3 regions of the Gelidimonas denitrificans genome follow, and region 3 is predicted to be linked to each of the others. Evidence: predicted binding sites of a transcription regulator. Region 3 holds the regulator's gene; each other region holds the start of a gene.

Region 1 (4,289 bases), 1.7 Mb from region 3:
TTCCCCGTGCGCTGGAATTGTCGAAGCAATATGCACTCGATTTCAACATGATGGAAACCTCTTTTTTCATCGCCCGCCAGAACGTTATTGCCACGCCGGGTTCCGGCATGGCGCTGTGGCGCGAACGGCTTTTTGCCGGCATGGCGCGCAATGCCCGCGATGCAGCCGACTACTATTGCATTCCGGCTAACCGTGTCATCGAGTTGGGTACGCAGGTCGAGATTTAAGTGCGTAGATGGGTGCAACCCATCTTGTAAGTTCGATATGCAATGGGTTGCACCGATCCTGCGGTATATTAAAAATAGCAGGAGTATGTCGATAAACATCCGCATTACCGCATATATAATATGCGGTAATGAAATATGCTGCGGCTAGTATGCTTTATTCGCCGTGCTGCATCCGGCGCCACAGCGTGGTGCGGCTAATGCCGAGGTGTTTGGCGACGGCGGCCCGGTTGCCGTTGAAGCGATCCAGAGTTTGGTGGATGTTTGCAATCTGCATTATCGGTAACTGTTCTAAGACAGGAGCCGTGCGCGCCATCCCTGCATCAGATGAAGACTGCAGCAACTCCGGCGCCACTTTCAACATGAATCCGGGCGAGATCGCCTGCAACGGTTCGGCGGCCAAAAATAGCGCCAGACGCTCCATCAGATTGCGTAATTCGCGCACATTGCCGGGCCAGTCATAGTTTTGCAGCAATGCGCCGCACGCATTGATTTCTGCCTGCAGGTTCGGATGCGGACGGGCGCCGAGCGCGGCCAGCGCGTTTTTCAGGCACCACACCGCCAACGCAATCAGGTCGTCGCACCGTTCGCGCAGCGGCGGCAGCGTCAGGCGCAACACCGCCAGCCGGTAAAACAGGTCGGCGCGAAAACGCCCTTCGCGGATCCGCTGTTCCAGATCGCAATGGGTGGCGCTGATGATGCGCACATCGACCGGAATCGGCCGGGTGCCGCCGACCCGCACGATTTCGCGTTCTTCCAGCACCCGCAGCAAGCGGGTTTGCAGCGTCAGCGGCATTTCGCCGATTTCATCCAGAAACAGCGTGCCGCGATGGGCCGCTTCGAACAGTCCGGCGTGGCCACCGCGGCGCGAGCCGGTGAATGCGCCTTCTTCATAGCCGAACAATTCCGACTCCAGCAGGGATTCTGCAATCGCGCCGCAATTGACTGCGACAAAGGGCCGGTTGCCGGCCGCCATGCGCGGATTTTCGCGGTGAATCGCTTGCGCCACCAATTCCTTGCCGGTGCCGGTTTCGCCCTGAATCAGTACGGTGGCGGGGGATCTGGCATACAGCACCACGGTTTGCCGCAATGCTTCCATGGCGCTGGATTCGCCGCGCAAATCGGTGATGCCGTGTTTGGCGCGTAAGGTGTCAGCCATGCCCGCAGCCGCGGTCACCGGTGCGCCGCGTCCACGTTGCGACTCCAGTTGCGTCAGTTTGGCGATTTCCAGCGCGTCGTCGAAGGCTTGCCGGATTGATGCGGCCGAATACACGAAGACTGCTGCCAGTCCCGCTTCCGCAGCCAGATCGGTAATCAGGCCGGCGCCGACGATGGCTTTGATGCCGCTGGCTTTGAGTTCGTTGATCTGGGCCCGGGCATCTTCTTCGGTGGCATATTTGCGCTGCGCAATGCGAAAGCCGAATGCATTCTGAAATTCCTTCAGCGCCGGCATCGTGCTTTGATAGGTGATGATGCCGATGTCGGGCGTAATTTTGCGCGCGCGCGATAGGGCTTGCATCACGTCGAAGCCGCTGGCCTTGGCGATCACCACCGGCACCGACAAGCGGCTTTTCAGATAAGCGCCGTTGGAGCCGGCGGCAATCACCGCGTCGCAGCGTTCGGTTGCCATGCGCTCGCGGATATGGCGTGCCGCATCTTCAAAACCGAGATCAATCGGCTCGATGGTGGCGCGGTCGTCGTATTCCAGCGTGATGTCGCGGAACAGGTCCGACAGACGCGACACGGAAACGGTCCAGATGACCGGTTTGTTGCTGTCGTTCTGAAAGTGGGCGTTTGGATTGGGGCGCATGTTTCAATCATGTTTCAATGTTTCAAATAAGGCGACGATTGTAACGCGTATTGAAACAAAATTTGCCTGCATCAAGTAACGGCATGCTGCTGCACGTTACGCTGCAAGCTTCTTAAACCAATGAATCGCAAGGTATTTTTAAATTTCTGATGCGCGCATGCCGGCATTTTCGCCAATGTGGCACGGCGATTGCAATACAGTGTGCAGTTAGCGTCAGTGAAACCTCTCAACAGATAAGGTGAAGACATGAGTTTGTATTCCGCAGGAGCCGCCTTCCGCAAGGCGATGCAAGAAGAGTCCCCGTTGCAAGTCATTGGCGCGATTAACGCCAACCATGCGCTGCTGGCCAAACGTGCCGGTTTCAAGGCGATTTACCTTTCTGGCGGCGGTGTCGCTGCCGGCTCGCTCGGTCTGCCCGACCTTGGCATTTCCAATCTGGACGACGTGCTGACCGACGTGCGCCGCATTACCGATGTCTGCGATCTGCCGCTGTTAGTCGATGTAGATACCGGTTTTGGTTCCAGCGCGTTCAATGTCGCGCGCACCGTCAAATCGATGATCAAGTTCGGCGCTGCCGCACTGCATATCGAAGACCAAGTCGGCGCCAAGCGCTGCGGCCATCGTCCGAACAAGGAAATCGTCAGCAAGCAGGAAATGGTGGACCGCATCAAGGCTGCAGTCGATGCCCGTACCGACGAGAATTTCGTGATCATGGCGCGCACCGATTCGCTGGCAGTCGAAGGGCTGGAATCCGCGCTGGAACGTGCCGCCGCCTACGTCGAAGCCGGTGCCGACATGCTCTTCCCGGAAGCGATTACCGAGCTGGCGATGTACCAGAAGTTTGCCGCTGCGGTCAAAGTGCCGGTGCTGGCCAATATCACCGAATTTGGCGCTACACCGTTGTTTACGGTGGAAGAGTTGAAGTCGGCCGATGTCAGTCTGGTGCTATATCCGCTGTCGGCTTTCCGCGCGATGAACAAGGCTGCCGAAAACGTATATACCGCAATCCGCCGCGACGGCTCGCAAAAAAATGTGATCGACACCATGCAAACCCGTATGGAACTGTACGACCGCATCAATTACCACGACTTCGAACAGCATCTGGACGCGTTGTTTGCGGCACAGAAGAAATAAGATATTTCCGTAGTGTATTCTCAGGTGTGCAGCCGGAAGCCTGCACGCCTGAAATAGGATTCTTTCTCGTTAGGAAACTAAAAAATGAGCGTACCGCAAGCAGCAACTTTCAAGCCTAAAAAATCCGTCGCGTTGTCCGGCGTCACTGCAGGCAACACCGCACTGTGTTCCGTCGGCAAGACCGGCAACGATCTGCATTACCGTGGCTATGACATCCTGGATATCGCCGATACTTGCGAATTTGAGGAAATCGCCTATCTGCTGGTACACGGCAAACTACCTGCCGCAGCCGAACTCAAGGGCTACAAAGCCAAGCTGAAATCCTTGCGCGGCTTGCCTGCCAGCGTCAAGGCTGCGCTGGAAACGCTGCCTGCCGCATCGCACCCGATGGACGTGATGCGCACCGGCATCTCCGTACTCGGCTGTACTCTGCCAGAAAAAGATGATCACAACACCCCAGGCGCGCGCGACATCGCCGACCGTCTGATGGCGTCATTCGGTTCCATGTTGCTGTACTGGTATCACTTCAGCACCAATGGCAAACGTATCGACGTTGAAACCGATGACGATTCGATCGGCGGTCATTTCCTGCATCTGCTGCATGGCGTGAAACCGTCCGCTGCATGGGAAAAAGCGATGCACACTTCGCTGATCCTGTACGCAGAGCATGAATTCAATGCGTCCACCTTCACCAGTCGCGTCATCGCCGGCACCGGTTCCGATATTTACTCCGCCATCACTGGTGGAATCGGCGCCTTGCGCGGGCCGAAACACGGCGGCGCGAATGAAGCAGCATTCGAAATCCAGAAGCGTTACGACAATCCGGACGAAGCCGAGGCCGACATCAAGAAACGCGTCGAAAACAAGGAAGTCGTGATCGGCTTCGGCCATCCGGTATATACCGTGTCGGACCCGCGCAACAAGGTCATCAAGGAAGTTGCGCACAATTTGTCTACAGAAGCCGGTTCGACTGCGATGTTCGACATTGCCGAGCGCCTGGAAACCGTGATGTGGGACATTAAAAAAATGTTCCCGAACCTAGACTGGTTCTCCGCCGTGTCGTATCACATGATGGGGGTGCCGACAGCGATGTTTACGCCGTTGTTCGTGATTGCCCGCAC
Region 2 (4,289 bases), 420 kb from region 3:
ATTTATGCGGTGAATGCCATATTTATGGGCATACTCCCGTTTTTTTATTGCATCCAGCGGCGCGGCCGGTATTGTGCCGGGCCGCTGGATGCAATCCAGTCAAATCAATAGTGATACGCCGATTCGCCGTGGCTGGTGACGTCCAGGCCTTCGCGTTCGGCGTCTTCCGCCACCCGCAAGCCAAGCACCATATCCACCAGTTTGTAGGCAATCACCGACACCACGCCGGACCAGATGACGGTCAGCAGCACAGCCTTGGCCTGGATCGCGACCTGGCTGGCGATCGAAAACTCGGCTGCGCCGGTGCCGCCCAGCGCCGGCGCAGTGAATACGCCGGTCAGCAGCGCGCCCAGGATGCCGCCGATGCCGTGGACGCCGAACACGTCAAGCGTATCGTCAGCGCCGAGCATGCGTTTGAGGCCATTCACGCCCCACAGGCAGAGCACGCCGGCCAGCAAGCCGATCACGATTGCGCCCATCGGGCCCACCGTGCCGCAGGCCGGGGTGATTGCCACCAGGCCGGCAACGCAGCCGGAGGCCGCGCCCAACATCGACGATTTGCCTTTCGACAAAGCTTCGCCGGCAATCCATGACAGAGTCGCCGCGGCCGGCGCCAGCAAGGTGTTGATCAGCGCCAGCGACGCGCCCGAAGTGGCTTCCAGATTGGAGCCGGCATTGAAGCCGAACCAGCCGACCCACAACAGCGAGGCCCCGACCATGGTCAGTGTCAGCGAGTGCGGCGTCATCGATTCTTTGCCGAAGCCGATCCGCTTGCCGACCATGTAAGCGCCGATCAAGCCCGCCACCGCGGCGTTGATATGCACCACGGTGCCGCCGGCGAAGTCGATTGCGCCCATTTTGAACAGCAAACCTTCGGTAAACCAGACCATGTGGGCGATCGGCAGATAGCTGAAGGTGAACCAGATCGCGGCGAACAGCAGCACCGCGCTAAAGCGGATGCGTTCGGCGAAAGAGCCGACGATCAGCCCGCAGGTGACGGCGGCAAAGGTGGCCTGGAATGCGATGAACACGAACTCAGGGATTTTTACTCCGGCAGTAAATGTGTCCGCCAGAGAATCCTTGCCCACGCCCAGCAGAAACAGCTTGTCGAAGCTGCCGATAAACGCATTGGTGCCGGAAAACGCCAGGCTGTAGCCGTATGCGGCCCACAGGATAACGATCAGGGAAAACACCACGAACACCTGCATCAGCACCGACAGCATGTTCTTGGCCCGCACCAGGCCGCCGTAAAACAGCGCCAGGCCGGGAATCGTCATCGCAATCACCAGCACGGTGGCCGTCATCATCCAGCCGGTATCGCCCTTGTCGACGGTGGCCGCCACCACTGCGGCCACCTCGGTTGCGGCCTGCGCCCCCGACGCCGCCAGCAGGGCGATCAGCGCCCCAAATCCTGCATGTATTTTTTTCATCTGGATTCCCCTTCGCTTGTCTATTTGCTTAACGTGTTTAATTTGAAATGCGTTAAAGCGCGTCCTGGCCGGTTTCGCCGGTGCGGATACGGATGACTTGCAACAAATCCTGGACAAAAATCTTGCCGTCGCCGATTTTTCCGGTGCGCGCCACTTTTTCGATGGCTTCGATAACCTGTTCCACGATGGCGTCATCGACGGCCGCTTCGATCTTGGTTTTCGGCAGGAAATCGACCACGTACTCGGCTCCGCGATACAGCTCCGTGTGGCCTTTTTGGCGTCCGAAACCCTTGACTTCGGTGACCGTGATGCCATGCACGCCGATATCCGACAAGGCTTCGCGCACCTCGTCGAGTTTGAAGGGTTTGATGATTGCAGTAATGATTTTCATGGGAACCTCGATTGGGCTGGGTGAAATAAACTGTTTCAAACCATCATTAGCAGAACTCGTGCCAGCTCCCTGAGGTATGATTTTGGCTGGCTTCCAAACGGGATGCCTGCCTGGCCCAAGCCCCATTGCGCACCATTGATGGGCGCTTGTGCCAACATCGATCCACCATTGCACCAAAATTGTGCGCTTGCCTACGATAGGAAACATCATGAACAAAGGCAATTTTTTGAACGACTTCCAAAACAAGATCAACCAGGTGCTGGAAAATTCGCCGGCCAAGGGAATGGAAAAGAATGTCAAGGCCATGCTCAACCAGGGCTTTGCCAAGATGGACCTGGTCACGCGCGAAGAATTCGACATTCAGACCCAGGTGCTGGCTAAAACCCGCGCCAAACTGGAGGCGCTGGAAACCCGCGTGGCCGAACTCGAAGCGCAACTGACCAAATAAGCGGATGAGTCTGGCAGTCCTGAAAAGCCGCGCACTGACCGGCATGCACGCCCCGGAAGTCACCGTCGAGGTGCATCTGGCCAACGGATTGCCGAGTTTTACGATAGTCGGTTTGCCGGAAACCGAGGTCAAGGAATCGAAGGACCGGGTGCGCGCCGCATTGCAGAATGCGCGCTTTGAATTCCCCGCCAAACGCATCACCGTCAACCTCGCGCCGGCCGATCTGCCGAAGGAATCCGGCCGCTTCGACCTGCCGATTGCGCTCGGCATCCTGGCCGCCTCCGGCCAGATTCCGGGCGATACGCTGGACCAATACGAGTTCGCCGGCGAACTGTCGCTGTCCGGCGCGTTGCGCCCGATTCGCGGCGCGCTGGCGATGACTTTCGCGATGCACAAGAATCGCGCAGGCGGTCGCCAGCGCGCCTTCATCCTGCCGCGCGCCAGCGCCGATGAAGCCGCGCTGGTGCGCGATGTGACGATATTACCGGCCGATTCGCTGTTGCAGGTATGCGCCCACTTCGGCGCATCCGACGCCGATGCAAGGCTAAAGCCGCATGTGGTGAGTGCGCTGGAGATGCGGCCCGAATATCCGGATTTTGCCGAGGTAAAAGGGCAAGTGCAAGCCAAGCGGGCGCTGGAAGTGGCGGCCGCCGGCGGTCACAGCGTGCTGATGGTCGGCCCGCCGGGCACCGGCAAGTCGATGCTGGCGGCACGCTTTCCCGGCATCTTGCCGTCGATGACGGAAGACGAAGCGCTGGAATCGGCCGCCGTGCAATCGCTCACCAGCGGCTTCTCGATTGACCGCTGGAAAGTGCGGCCCTATCGCGCCCCCCATCACACCGCTTCCGGCGTGGCATTAGTCGGCGGCGGCTATTAATTCCAACAAAAAATTAGACTGTATATCGCTACTCTGTACTGAATATTGCTGACTTGTACTGCTATCCGTGGCTACTGAGCCAAGTTTTCTAGCATATCTTTGGGGGATCGTCTGCAGTTCCGCCACAAAAAGCAATCGTTGAGTAAGCGTAGTAAAGAGTCAATTAATCTTATCTCGGAAAATATGTTTGACATTCAACAGCCACATACACCATGGGTTCCGTTTGTTTATATTGTTGACTCTCCTTCAGATGCGGATCTTTTCAATGGTTATAGCATCGGCATGGGCCTCAGGGACGCGCTCACAGCCATCAGAGTTCCTTGTTTCTATCAATGGCTACAAGCAAAAGAGCATTTGAGGAGGCATTTCGGCACAGGCTCCAAGAAAGCGTAAATAGAATGTAATCAGGGCAATCAAATGCATATCCCTTCATCCATTTATGCATGCACGGAAACTATGACGGCATTGGCCTGACCGATGGAACATTCTTAAATTGGAACGAATTGAGAATGATTTTAATTGAGCATAACCACATTAAGGGTTTTGACCCGTTTGTATGCATGGCGTCCTGTGAGGGCATCAAGGCCACAAGTATGGCTCATGCATTTGATAGCGCTTTCAATTTCCTTATCGGGAATACTGGCAAGGTATTTCAGGCCGACCTTACGGTCGGATACCTCGCTTTTTACAATCATCTCTTCTTTAAGACCGGTACCAGCATTCCGTCCGCGGTCGAGGCGATGAAGGCGGCTTCAGGAGATTCAAATTTTTTTTACGCCGAAGGTAAGAAAATCAAAGAGCAGCAACTACTAGAAATGCGATCCTCAATTCCATATGGCTCAAATTTTGGAAACATATGAGAACGTTTATCAATTTCGCGCTGGTGTGATCGATCCAAGATCCATAACCAAGGAAAATTATGACGCATTCAATCTCGATTATTGTCGCCAAAGAGGAGAGTCCATTCCAGGTACAGGATCGATGTTTCTGCTGCAATAAGGAATTGGCGAGTGCAATTGATGGCTCAATAGTTTCATATGATGCTTGGCCTACGCCAGAAGCTTTAACTCGGGTGATGATGCATCGTGACTGCGCATTTGCCATGGCGCAGCGAATAATCTGCGACGCTTGGCCCAATCGCCG
Region 3 (4,289 bases):
AGGGCCAGGGTCTGTTGCGCGAACGGCGCATCGTCCTGCGCCAACGATTTGATGATGGCCGGCACTGTATCCTGTGCGAAATGGCGATCGATTGCGGCCCGATGGACCGCCAGCAGGCTGGCCTCGGGCGCAATGCCGTGGTTGAAGCCGGCTGCGAAGTCGCATATGGCCGTTCGCACATCGATATCGTCGCCCGACTGGAGCATGTCTGTTAGCCGCACCAATTGCGCCGACGGCAGGAAGAAATCGGCCAGGCCGGCGTACAAAGCGTCTGCGGCTGTGATGATGTCGCCGGTAACGCCCAGATAGGTGCCGAGTTGCCCCGGACACCGCGACAGAAAATAGCCGCTGCCAACATCCGGGAACAGGCCGATATTGACTTCCGGCATCGCCATCTTGGTGCGTTCGGTCACGATGCGCAGCCGGCTGGCGGGGCCGGCTTGCGCCACGCCCATGCCGCCGCCCATCACCACGCCATCCATCAGCGCGATATACGGTTTCGGATAGTGATGGATCAGGTGGTTGAGCGCATATTCTTCGGTGAAAAAATCTTCCAGCAAGGCGCTGCCGCCACGCGGCGTCGCGATGCCTATATCGTAAAAGAATCGAATATCGCCGCCCGCGCAGAAAGCTTTTTCGCTGCTGCTGCGGATCAACACCGCGTGGATGCCGGTGTCGGCGCGCCACGCCAGCAGCACTTCAGTAATAGTTCGGATCATCTCCAGCGACAAGGAATTGAGCGCCTTGGGACGATTCAGAGTGATGCAGCCGATCTGGTTTTCGGTCGAAATGTGAACGTGTTCTGTCATGGTGAAGGTGCGCCTTGGCTGGAATGGTGAATTTACGTAAGTTTTATCTACTGATGTCACTCAAAAATTCGGAATTCTTTTCAAGTGTTGCAAGCACTGCGCGTATCTGGCATCAGTTTTAATCAGGTGTCAAAAAGGGCGCATCTTGCGCCCTTGATTGTTGCGAGTCGAATTGTTCGACTCTGCGTATCTCCTCTCAGGAAACCGCGGATTCTTCCGGCAGCTCGGGTTCTCCGTCCAGGTGCTTGATGGCATCGTGTGGGCGGTCTTGTACCTTGCCTTTGTGCTTGATGATCTGGCGGTCGAGCTTGTCGATCATCGTATCAATGGCTGCGTACAGGTTTTGGTCCGCGCTTTCAGCGTGTAACGTTTTCCCGCTGAGATTCAGGTTGATTTCAGCGCGCTGCCGTTTTTCTTTTTCAGGGAGCTTGTCAACGCTCAGAATGAGCGCGATATCAATGACATGATCGAAGTGGCGCGTAATGCGCTCGACTTTGGATTGTACATATTCGCGAATGGCGGGGGTTACTTCGAGGTGATGTCCACTGATGGTGAGATTCATAAAGCACTCCTATGGAAATTGTCACTGCCTGCCTCGGGCCTGGTGGGCCGGCCAGAGCCAAAATGCAGCAACAGCAACTGCATTGCAAGGACTTCAGACGACTGGACTACAAAGACTTTCGCAAATTGACAGGTGGGATTTTGAGCGCTTCGCGGTATTTTGCGACGGTACGGCGAGCGATGACCATACCTTGCTCGCCCAGCATGTCGGCGATTTTACTGTCGGAAAGTGGTGTTTTCTGGTGTTCAGCTCCTATCAGTTGTTTGATGAGTGCGCGGATTGCGGTGGAGGAAGCTTCTCCTCCGGTTTCGGTGGCGACATGGCTGCCGAAGAAGTATTTCAACTCAAACATACCATGCGGTGTGAGCATGTATTTTTGGGTGGTGACGCGGGAGATTGTGCTCTCGTGCAGGTTTAGTGTATCAGCAATTTCACGCAAGACAAGAGGCCGCATGGCGACTGCGCCGTGGCTGAAAAAATTCCGTTGCCGCTCGACTATCGCTTGTGCAACCCGCAAAATCGTATCGAAACGCTGCCGCATATTTTTGATCAGCCACTTCGCTTCCTGCAGCTGCGACGTCATCGAGCCGCTTCCCTTGTCTTGCTTGAGGATGTTGGCATACAGCGCATTGACCCGCAGGCGCGGCATGACTTCATGGTTCAAACTGACTTGCCAGCCATTTTTGCCGGGCCTGACTATGACGTCGGGTACCACATAGTCGGCACTGCCGCTGCCGAAAATGGCGCCCGGATGCGGGTTGCATTGCCGGATTAGCGTCTGTGCTTCGCGTAAATCTTCATCGTCGCAATCGAGCAGTTTTCTGAGTTTGTTAAAGTCGCGTTGCGCAAATAATGCCAGGTGCTGTTCGACGATGGCCAGCGCCAGACGGCGCGTAACGAACGGCGCTTTAGGCAAGTGGCGGATCTGCAGCGCCAGACATTCCGACGGGCTGCGCGCGCCAACTCCGGCCGGGTCGAAGCTTTGCAGCAGGGCCAGCGCGAACGTCAGATCTTCCGGTTCGATACCGAGTTCGGGCGGCAAGCGAGCATGGATGGCGTCAAGAGACTCTTCCAGGTAGCCATTGTCATCGAGCGCATCGATCAGCAATTCCAGCAACGCGCGGTCGCGCTGTTGCTGCAAGCTTAAATGGGCTTGCTCCAGCAGGTGCTCGCGCAGAGTGCATTCGTGCGCGCCGAGCTGGGCCCGGCCGTCGTCGTCTTCCGGCGCTTTGCTGGTGCGCGCCACATCGTCAAAACTCCAGTCCGATGCGGCCGTCTGTGCATCGGGCGTATCCAATCCGGCATCTGCTTCGGCGGCGCTGCCGCCTTGCGTACCGGCTGGATCGGTTTCAGTTGAGGCTGTGGTGGCAGGGCTGGTGCTGATTACGCCATCGGCCAGCAAACGCACCGAATGGTCGAGCGGATCGTCCAGCCGTTCCAGCAGCGGGTTGTCGCACAGAATCTGTTCTAGTTCCTGATGCAGCTCCAGCGTCGACAGTTGCAGCAGGCGAATCGATTGCTGCAACTGCGGCGTCAGCGCAAGATGCTGCGAAGTGCGCAGCTGGAGTGATTGCTTCATACCGAAAGGACTTGTCGCATCAGGTGGTTTATCTTCACATGCGGAAATGTTCGCCCAGGTACACCCGCCGCACCGAGGCATCTTCAATGATGTCGTCGGGCTGACCGCTGGCCAGCACGGCACCCTGGTTGATGATATAGGCACGATCGCAGATGCCGAGGGTTTCGCGCACATTGTGGTCGGTGATCAGCACGCCGATGCCGCGCTCCTTGAGGAAACGCACGATGCGCTGAATCTCGATGACGGCAATCGGGTCGATCCCGGCAAACGGTTCATCGAGCAGGATGAAGCGCGGGTTGGTGCCCAGCGCCCGGGCGATCTCGACCCGCCGGCGTTCGCCGCCGGAAAGCGACAGCGCCTGATTTTCGCGCAATTTTTCAATTTGCAAGTCGGCCAGCAGCTTGTTCAGGCGTTCTTCAATGGCAGCTTTCGAGAGCGCTTTACCATTTTCTTTTTGCAATTCCAGTACTGCACGGATATTGTCCTCGACCGTCAGTTTACGAAAAACCGAGGCTTCCTGCGGCAGGTAAGACAGACCGAGTAACGCGCGGCGATGGATCGGCAGGCGCGAAATGTCGACGCCGTCGAGATCGATGGTGCCGGCGTCGGATGGCACCAAACCCACGATCATGTAAAACGATGTCGTCTTGCCGGCCCCGTTGGGGCCTAGCAAGCCGACCACTTCGCCGCTTTTTACTTCCAGCGAGATGTCGCGCACGACCAGCCGTTTGCTGTAACTTTTTTGCAGGCCGCGCACGCTCAGGGTACTGCCTGGGATACTGGATTGGCTCATCTTATTGGCCCTTTACAGTACGCGGCTGGATGGTCACCTTGATGCGCCCGTTGCCCGGCGTGCCGACACCGCTGGCGCTGTTGGTAACGTTGAAGAATTCGCTGCCGCTGTTGTAGGAAATGAATTCGCCTTCGACTTCGTCGATGGTCTTGCTGCCATCGAGCCGCTTGAGCTTTGCGTGCGAAAACAATTTGGCTATTTCTGCCTTGGTATCGTATTCGATCCGTTCTGCCTGTCCTTCCACCCACAGGTTGGGACCGCCATCGCGCTTCTGGCGAAAGGTTGCCACTGCACCCGGTGCGCCGTACAAGGTGGCGAACTGATAGCCGGCCGGGTCTGTCGTGACGACCACCTTGCCTGCTTTCATCAGCAGCGTGCCGCGCGTTAAGACCACGTTGCCGATGAAGGTGTTGATCTGCTTGAGATCATCGTAAGCCATTTGGTTGGCTTCAATGTTGGTCGGCTTGTCTGCATCGGCTTTTTCGGCCAGCGCGCTCGCCGAAAAAATCATCCCGGCCAGCGTCAGGGACATCAGAAAAAACCGTT

Evidence for each region. Region 3 encodes sigma-54, which starts transcription at its own class of promoters, with help from an activator protein. Its sites were predicted from a motif close to TGGCANGNAANCTGCTTT; they were not measured.
Region 1: a site for sigma-54 is predicted at 2,213-2,230, ahead of prpB (methylisocitrate lyase). Genes of this name have one in related genera too.
Region 2: a site for sigma-54 is predicted at 1,868-1,885, ahead of FKCLFG_RS15935 (P-II family nitrogen regulator). Genes of this name have one in related genera too.

The regions. Positions count from the first base shown of each region.
Region 1 is NZ_CM146350.1:1,939,576-1,943,864, reverse strand. Features, by position in the region: gene FKCLFG_RS09080 (potassium transporter Kup) at 1-227, shown strand, start outside; gene prpR (propionate catabolism operon regulatory protein PrpR) at 382-2,034, opposite strand; gene prpB (methylisocitrate lyase) at 2,281-3,168, shown strand; gene prpC (bifunctional 2-methylcitrate synthase/citrate synthase) at 3,253-4,289, shown strand, end outside.
Region 2 is NZ_CM146350.1:3,427,172-3,431,460, reverse strand. Features, by position in the region: gene FKCLFG_RS15940 (ammonium transporter) at 105-1,430, opposite strand; gene FKCLFG_RS15935 (P-II family nitrogen regulator) at 1,483-1,821, opposite strand; gene FKCLFG_RS15930 (accessory factor UbiK family protein) at 2,030-2,269, shown strand; partial or broken gene FKCLFG_RS15925 (YifB family Mg chelatase-like AAA ATPase) at 2,274-3,140, shown strand; gene FKCLFG_RS15920 (hypothetical protein) at 3,330-3,539, shown strand; gene FKCLFG_RS15915 (hypothetical protein) at 3,590-4,006, shown strand; gene FKCLFG_RS15910 (hypothetical protein) at 4,066-4,289, shown strand, end outside.
Region 3 is NZ_CM146350.1:211,421-215,709, forward strand. Features, by position in the region: gene FKCLFG_RS01045 (enoyl-CoA hydratase/isomerase family protein) at 1-809, opposite strand, end outside; gene hpf (ribosome hibernation-promoting factor, HPF/YfiA family) at 1,006-1,371, opposite strand; gene FKCLFG_RS01055 (RNA polymerase factor sigma-54) at 1,478-2,950, opposite strand; gene lptB (LPS export ABC transporter ATP-binding protein) at 2,985-3,743, opposite strand; gene lptA (lipopolysaccharide transport periplasmic protein LptA) at 3,745-4,289, opposite strand, start outside.